Regions from separate parts of the Streptomyces sp. YIM 121038 genome, predicted to be linked through region 1. Evidence: riboswitches for the same ligand, from Rfam matches in the RefSeq annotation. Region 1 holds a riboswitch; the other holds the start of a gene.

Evidence for each region. A riboswitch is a leader RNA that binds a small molecule or an ion and turns the genes downstream of it on or off. The one in region 1 is predicted to bind ZMP and ZTP.
Region 2: it holds a riboswitch for ZMP and ZTP, as region 1 does, so the genes downstream of both, C9F11_RS05370 (bifunctional 5,10-methylenetetrahydrofolate dehydrogenase/5,10-methenyltetrahydrofolate cyclohydrolase) here and glyA (serine hydroxymethyltransferase) in region 1, are expected to answer to the same signal.

Annotation. Positions count from the first base shown of each region.
Region 1 is NZ_CP030771.1:5,929,883-5,933,271, reverse strand. Features, by position in the region: gene glyA (serine hydroxymethyltransferase) at 250-1,542, opposite strand; ZMP/ZTP riboswitch at 1,585-1,675, opposite strand; gene rocD (ornithine--oxo-acid transaminase) at 1,848-3,050, shown strand; gene C9F11_RS48800 (BTAD domain-containing putative transcriptional regulator) at 3,047-3,389, opposite strand, start outside.
Region 2 is NZ_CP030771.1:1,393,000-1,396,388, reverse strand. Features, by position in the region: gene C9F11_RS05375 (trypsin-like serine protease) at 1-834, opposite strand, end outside; gene C9F11_RS05370 (bifunctional 5,10-methylenetetrahydrofolate dehydrogenase/5,10-methenyltetrahydrofolate cyclohydrolase) at 969-1,847, opposite strand; ZMP/ZTP riboswitch at 1,869-1,955, opposite strand; gene C9F11_RS05365 (TetR family transcriptional regulator) at 2,032-2,544, opposite strand; gene C9F11_RS05360 (hypothetical protein) at 2,746-3,389, opposite strand, start outside.

The DNA.
Region 1 (3,389 bases):
AGGTGCCGCCCGTTGGTCGGGAACTGGTACGCGGCGGGCCGGTCCTCTCGGTACGCTGCGTGCGGCCGCACCAGGCTGGGCAGGAGGGCGCCATGCGCCGGTCGGCCCCGGCGAGCAGGACCGTGAGATCCGCCTCACGTCACAGATCGTGGCCGAGTACGTGGTCTCGCGCGGCCGTCTGCTCCTGGTCGTGCTGCGGATCTTCGACGACGCCGGCATCCTGCTCGTCGAGGACTGACCCGGCGGGCGTCAGCCGGTCGGCAGCCCCGGCGCGGGGAACGCGGACATCAGCTCGGCCACCTCGCCGCGGATCTTCGCCAGCGCGTCCTCGTCCCCGGCCCGCGCCGCCTGAACGCCTCGGTCCACCCACTCCGCGACGGCCGCCATGTGCTCCACGCCGAGCCCGCGGGACGTCAGGGAGGGGGTCCCGATCCGCACCCCGGAGGGGTCGAAGGGCTTCCGGGTGTCGAAGGGCACCGTGTTGTAGTTGACGACGATCCCGGCCCGGTCGAGGGCCTTCGCCGCCACCTTGCCCGGCACGTCCTTGGGGGTGAGGTCCATCAGGATCAGATGGTTGTCCGTACCGCCGGAGACGAGGTCGAAGCCACGGGCGAGCAGCGCCTCGGCGAGGGCCTTGGCGTTGGCGACGACGGCGTGGGCGTAGTCGCGGAAGGACGGCTGCGCGGCCTCGTGCAGGGCGACGGCGATCGCGGCGGTGGTCTGGTTGTGGGGCCCGCCCTGGAGCCCGGGGAAGACGGCCTTGTCGATGGCCTTGGCGTGCTCCTCGCGGGCGAGCAGCATCGCCCCGCGCGGCCCGCGCAGCGTCTTGTGCGTGGTCGTGGAGACCACGTCGGCGTACGGGACGGGCGAGGGGTGGGCGCCGCCCGCGACGAGCCCGGCGATGTGCGCGATGTCGGCGACGAGCACGGCCCCGGCCTCGCGGGCGATCTCGGCGAAGGCGGCGAAGTCGATGGTGCGGGGCAGCGCGGTACCGCCGCAGAAGATCAGCTTGGGCCGTTCCTTGAGGGCGAGTTCGCGGACGGCGTCGAGGTCGATGTGCCCGGTGTCCTCGCGGACGCCGTACTGCACCCCGCGGAACCAGCGGCCGGTGGCGGAGACGCCCCAGCCGTGGGTGAGGTGGCCGCCCATCGGCAGGGCCATGCCCATGACGGTGTCGCCGGGCTCGGCGAAGGCGAGGTAGACGGCGAGGTTGGCCGGGGAGCCGGAGTAGGGCTGGACGTTGGCGTGCTCGGCGGCGAAGACGGCCTTGGCGCGGGCGACGGCGAGGCGCTCGACCTGGTCGATGTTCTGCTGGCCCTCGTAGTAGCGGCGGCCGGGATAGCCCTCGCTGTACTTGTTCTGGAGCACGGTGCCGGAGGCTTCGAGGACGGCGGCGGAGACGTAGTTCTCGCTGGGGATGAGGCGCAGGGTGTCGGCCTGGAGCTGTTCCTCGGCGGTGACGAGGGCGGCGAGCTCGGGGTCGGCGGCGGTGAGCGCGGGGTGCTGCGACGCGGGAGAAGGGGAAGGAGAAGGGTGACTCATGGCGTCCTCCGGGGCGAGCGGTGTTGGTGTCCGGTCGTGGTCCCGGGGTGCCCAGGCGTTCGGCACCTCGAAGGTTCTGCCTCGCGCGGCTTCCTCAGGGTCGATTCCCTGTGCGCCAGTCGCCGCGCTGTGGAAACCAGCGTAACGGTCAGGCCACCGTGTCAGGGTTCGCGTTCGGAGCGAGCGACGATAGGTATTGGGCCACGAACCCGCTCTGTCCCCTACGACAACGCGAGAGCCTCCTTGCGCCGTTAGTAGCCGTAGGAATCGCACGACGACGTGCGAACGTGAGAAACGGAGACCCCGTGACTGCTACGGAAGACCTCATCGCCTCGGCCGAAGCGCACAGCGCGCACAACTACCACCCCCTGCCCGTCGTCGTCGCGTCGGCGCGGGGCGCGTGGATGACGGACGTCGAGGGCCGCCGGTACCTCGACATGCTCGCCGGCTATTCGGCACTCAACTTCGGCCACGGCAATCCGCGCCTCATCGAGGCCGCCACGGAGCAGCTGGGGCGGGTGACACTGACGTCACGCGCGTTCCACCACGACCGTTTCGCGGAGTTCTGCGCCCGGCTCGCCCGGCTGTGCGGCAAGGAGATGGTGCTGCCGATGAACACGGGCGCGGAGGCCGTGGAGACGGCGGTGAAGACCGCGCGGAAGTGGGGCTACCGCGTCAAGGGCGTGCCCGGGGGCCGCGCCCGGATCGTGGTGGCGGCGAACAACTTCCACGGCCGGACGACGACGATCGTCAGCTTCTCCACGGACCCCGAGGCCCGGGCGGACTACGGCCCGTACACGCCGGGCTTCGACATCGTGCCGTTCGGTGATCTGGGGGCGCTGCGGGACGCCGTCACCGAGGACACGGTGGCGGTGCTCATCGAGCCGGTCCAGGGCGAGGCGGGCGTGCTCGTGCCGCCGCCCGGCTATCTCCCGGGGGTGCGGGAGCTGACGCGCGAGCGCGGGGTGCTGTTCGTGGCGGACGAGATCCAGTCGGGTCTCGGCCGCACGGGGCGGACGTTCGCGTGCGAGCACGAGGACGTGGTGCCGGACGTGTATCTGCTGGGCAAGGCGCTGGGCGGCGGCGTGGTGCCGGTGTCGGCGGTGGTGGCGGACGCGGACGTGCTCGGGGTGTTCCGGCCGGGTGAGCACGGCTCGACGTTCGGCGGCAATCCGCTGGCGTGCGCGGTGGGTCTGGAGGTCGTCGCGATGCTGGAGACGGGCGAGTTCCAGCAGCGGGCGACGGAGCTCGGCGAGCATCTGCACGCGGAACTGGGGCTGCTCGCGGGCTCCGGGAAGGTGGTGGAGGTGCGTGGGCGCGGCCTGTGGGCGGGTGTCGACATCGACCCGTCGCACGGCACGGGCCGGGAGATCTCCGAGAAGCTGATGGAACGCGGTGTCCTGGTGAAGGACACCCACGGCTCGACGATCCGGATCGCTCCCCCACTGGTGATCAGCAAGGAGGACCTGGACTGGGGGCTCGACCAGCTCAGGGCGGTGCTGGGCTAGCCGCAGGCGACGGGGGGCGGTTCCGCCGCCCCCCGTGCGCGGGCCGCGTCGGCGGCGCTGTCGGGGGCGGGGTCGCGTGCGCTGTCGCAGGCGGTGCGGAAGGCGGTGCGGAGGGCGCTGTCGAACGCCTCGGTGCCGAGGGCGGTGCGGCCGCGGGCCGTGGCCCGGTCGACGTCGGCGCGCTCGGCCTCCGGCAGCGGGGTGCCCTCGGCGGCGCGGAGCGCGGCGGCCCGGCCGAGGAGCCCGGCGGCTTCCGGGTGGGCGCCGGCGAGGGAGCGGGCGCCCGCGAGGCCTTCGAGGGCGAGGGCGACGGCGCGGTTGTCGCCGGTGGCGCGGGCG
Region 2 (3,389 bases), 4.5 Mb from region 1:
ACCCGTGTACATGAAGTCGTCCACGTCGGACGTGGGGATCAGCATGACGTCGTGGGGCTGGTGGCGCGGCCCGACCGTGCCGATGTACTGGTCGGCCCCGTTCGTGGTCCGGCCGCCCGGCTGGCCGCAGTGCGCGGCAGTGAGGACGTACTGCGCGCCCGACCCGTTGCGCACACCGAACCCCGACGAGCAGGGCACGCCGTTGATCTTGATGAGCGCGCCGCCCGACCAGGGGTGGGAGTCGTTGTCGCGGCTGCGCTCCTTCATCCTGCCCTCGCGGATGGTGCGCACCGGCACGCCCAGGTCCCCCTCGAGGGCGGCGGCCGTGCGCGGCGCGGCGGCCGCCGCGCCGCGGACCGGGTCCGCGGCGACGACGAGCCCGCTGCCGTCCGCGGGGATCTTCACGGTGTGGCCGAGCGACGGCTCGGCCCGCAGCCGCTCCTGGAGCCGGGCCGAAGCGGTCTTCAGCTCCTTGAGCGAGTACGGGGCCGTCACGATCCGCACCCGCGCCGTGCCGCGCGCCTCGGCGACGGCCTCGCGCATCCGGGCGGGCAGCGCGCCCTTCCAGTACAGGGCGACGCGGCCGCGCTCCAGGGCGATGCCGGTGAAGCCCGCGAACCGGCCGCGTTCCTGTGCCCATCTGATGACGTCGGCCGCCGCGACCAGCGGCCGTTGCTGGGCCATCTTGCGTGCGGCGTCCTTGCCCGCGACCTCAGCGACGGCCACCGTCCTCCGGCCGTCCTCGTCGGCGCTCGCGCCCTGCCCCGCCGTACCGAGTAACGCCATGCTGAACACTGCCGCGCCCGTGGCGAGGAGAGCCTTCTTGCGACGCATCGAACCCCCTGGAGACCCTGCGGCGACGGGCTGTCACCGCAACTGTGGGGAAAGTAGGGGGAGTTGGTCAACGGCGGGTCAACACCCGTTGAAAGCGCCAGATGGAGGCACGGCCACGGGGCGGGGCACGGTCGTCACCGTGCGGCGCGCGCCCCCAGCTGCCGCTCCGCGGCGGCCACCGTCTGTTCGAGGAGCACCGCGATGGTCATGGGGCCCACGCCGCCCGGGACCGGGGTGATGAGGCGGGCCCTGTTCAGGGCGCCGTCGAAGTCGACGTCGCCGACGTTGCCCGCGTTGTACCCGGCGTCGATGACGACCGCGCCCGGCTTGATGTCCTCGCCGCGGATCAGCTCGGGCCTGCCCACGGCCGCCACGACGACGTCCGCCTCGCGCAGGTGCGCGGAGAGCTCCGCGGTGCGCGAGTGGCAGTAGGTGACGGTCGCGTCCCGGGCGAGCAGCAGCATGCCCACGGGCTTGCCGAGGATCGCGCTGCGGCCCACGACGACGGCCCGCTTCCCGGCGAGGTCGACGTCGTACGCGTCGAGGAGCCGCATGATCCCGCCCGGCGTGCAGGACACGAAGCCGGGCCGCCCGAAGCTCATCGCGGCGAACGAGCTGAGCGTGACGCCGTCGACGTCCTTGTGCGGGGCGATCGCCTCGAAGGCCGCGCGCTCGTCGATGTGGTCCCCGACGGGGTGCTGCAGCAGGATGCCGTGCACGGTCGGGTCCTCGGAGAGGGCGCCGAGGGTGGCGACGAGCTCCTCGGTCGTGGTCGCGGCGGGCAGCGCGACGTGCCGCGAGACGATGCCCGCCTTCGCGCAGCGGTTCCGCTTCATCCGTACGTACGTGACCGACGCGGGGTCCTCGCCCACGAGCACGGTCGCGAGACAGGGCGCCGCGCCCGTGCGCCGGGTCAGCTCGGCGGCGCGGGCCGCGGTCTCCTCGCCCACGCGGCGGGCGAGGGCGGTGCCGTCCATGAGCTGGGCAGGGACCGTCGAAGTGGTCGGGGACATGGCCGCCTCCAGGCGTGGTTGACCAGTCGCCCAGGCGCACGGCATCGACATCTGCGTCAGGCCGCTCCCCGGTGGTGCTCCACCTCAGCGCCAGTCACGGCCCGCCTCCACTGTAGTCGAGGGCGTGTCGGACCTTGACGGCGCGGTCACCGGCGGGGGCGGGCGCGTGCCCCGGCCCCGGCGGCTACGGCGGGCCCGGGGCGGGCTCGGGCAGGAGCTCCCGCAGCAGTTCCTCGAACTCGTCGGCCGTCGGGGGCTTGTCCGCGAGCAGGCCCTGGAGCAGCAGCCCGTCGTAGGCGTGGGTGAAGAGCTTCACGCGCAGCGGCTCGTGCGTGAAACGGCGGGCGAACGCGGCGAGCGCCTCGTGCCAGCGCCGGGTCGCCGCCCGCTGCTCGGGGCGGCGCGCCGCGAGCAGACACAGCTCGAACTCCGCGAGCAGGTGTCCGGGCGGGCTGAGGAGCCGCGCCATGAGCTCCGCGAGCGCCCGGAGCGTGGGGCCGCCGGGCGCCTCCGCGAGCGCCTCGACGCGCGCGGAGTCCTCCTCCATGCACTGGGTGAGCGCCGCGGTGAGGAGGGCGTCGATGCTGCTGAAGTAGTACGTCGTGGCGGTCGTGGGCAGCTCCGCCTCGCGGGCCACCGTGCGGTGGGTGACGCCCGCGGCGCCGTCGCGGGCGATGACGCGCACGGTGGCTTCGATGAGGGCCCGGCGCCGCCGCTCGCCCTTGGCGCGGCGGCCGTCGGTGACGGGCGGCGTGGTCGGCCCGGTGGTCGGCTCGTTCAGGGTGGCTCTCCCGCGTTCGTGCGCGCGGACCTCTGGTGCCGCGTACGTGCGCCGTTCGCGCCGACGTTACCCGGTCCGCGTACGGGGGCGCCGCCGGTCGCGGCGGCGGCGCGTGCGTCAGGCCGTTCTCGGCGGTACGAGGTTCCGCTCGGTGCCCAGCCTGGTCGTGGTGTCGGCGTAGAGGCTGACCTCGCCGTCGCTCCAGCGGACGACGATGTCGTCGGGGCGGCCGCCCGCGGTGTAGCCGCCGGCCGTCGCCACCGTGGCGTGCTTCCACAGCGCGCTGGGACCGCCGAGCTGCGTCTTCCTGCCGAGGCCGCCCGTGCCCACGTCCTGGTGCAGGGTGAGCTTGCCGTCGGACCAGCGCACGACGACGTCCCAGCGGTCGCCGCCGGTGAAGTCGCCGCCGACGAGGAGGGCGGCACGCTTCCAGGTGGCGTTGGGCTTCTGGAGCCTGGTCTCCTTCGTGAAGCCGACGCCCGCCTCGCGGTAGAGGGTGAGTTCGCCGTCGCTCCAGCGGACGACCAGGTCGTCCGCGCGATCGTTGCCGCTGAAGCGGCCCGCGGTGATCCGGGTGGCGTGCTTCCAGGTGGACCCGGCCTTGGCGAGCCGTACCTCCCGGCCGAAACCCGCGGTGGACACGTCGGGGTACAGCGTGACCTCGCCGTCGGACCAGCGCACGATCAGGTCGGAGCGGCGGCCGCCGGCGAAGTCGCCGCCGGTGATCGCGGCGGCGTGCTTCCAGGTGCCGTTGGGCGCCT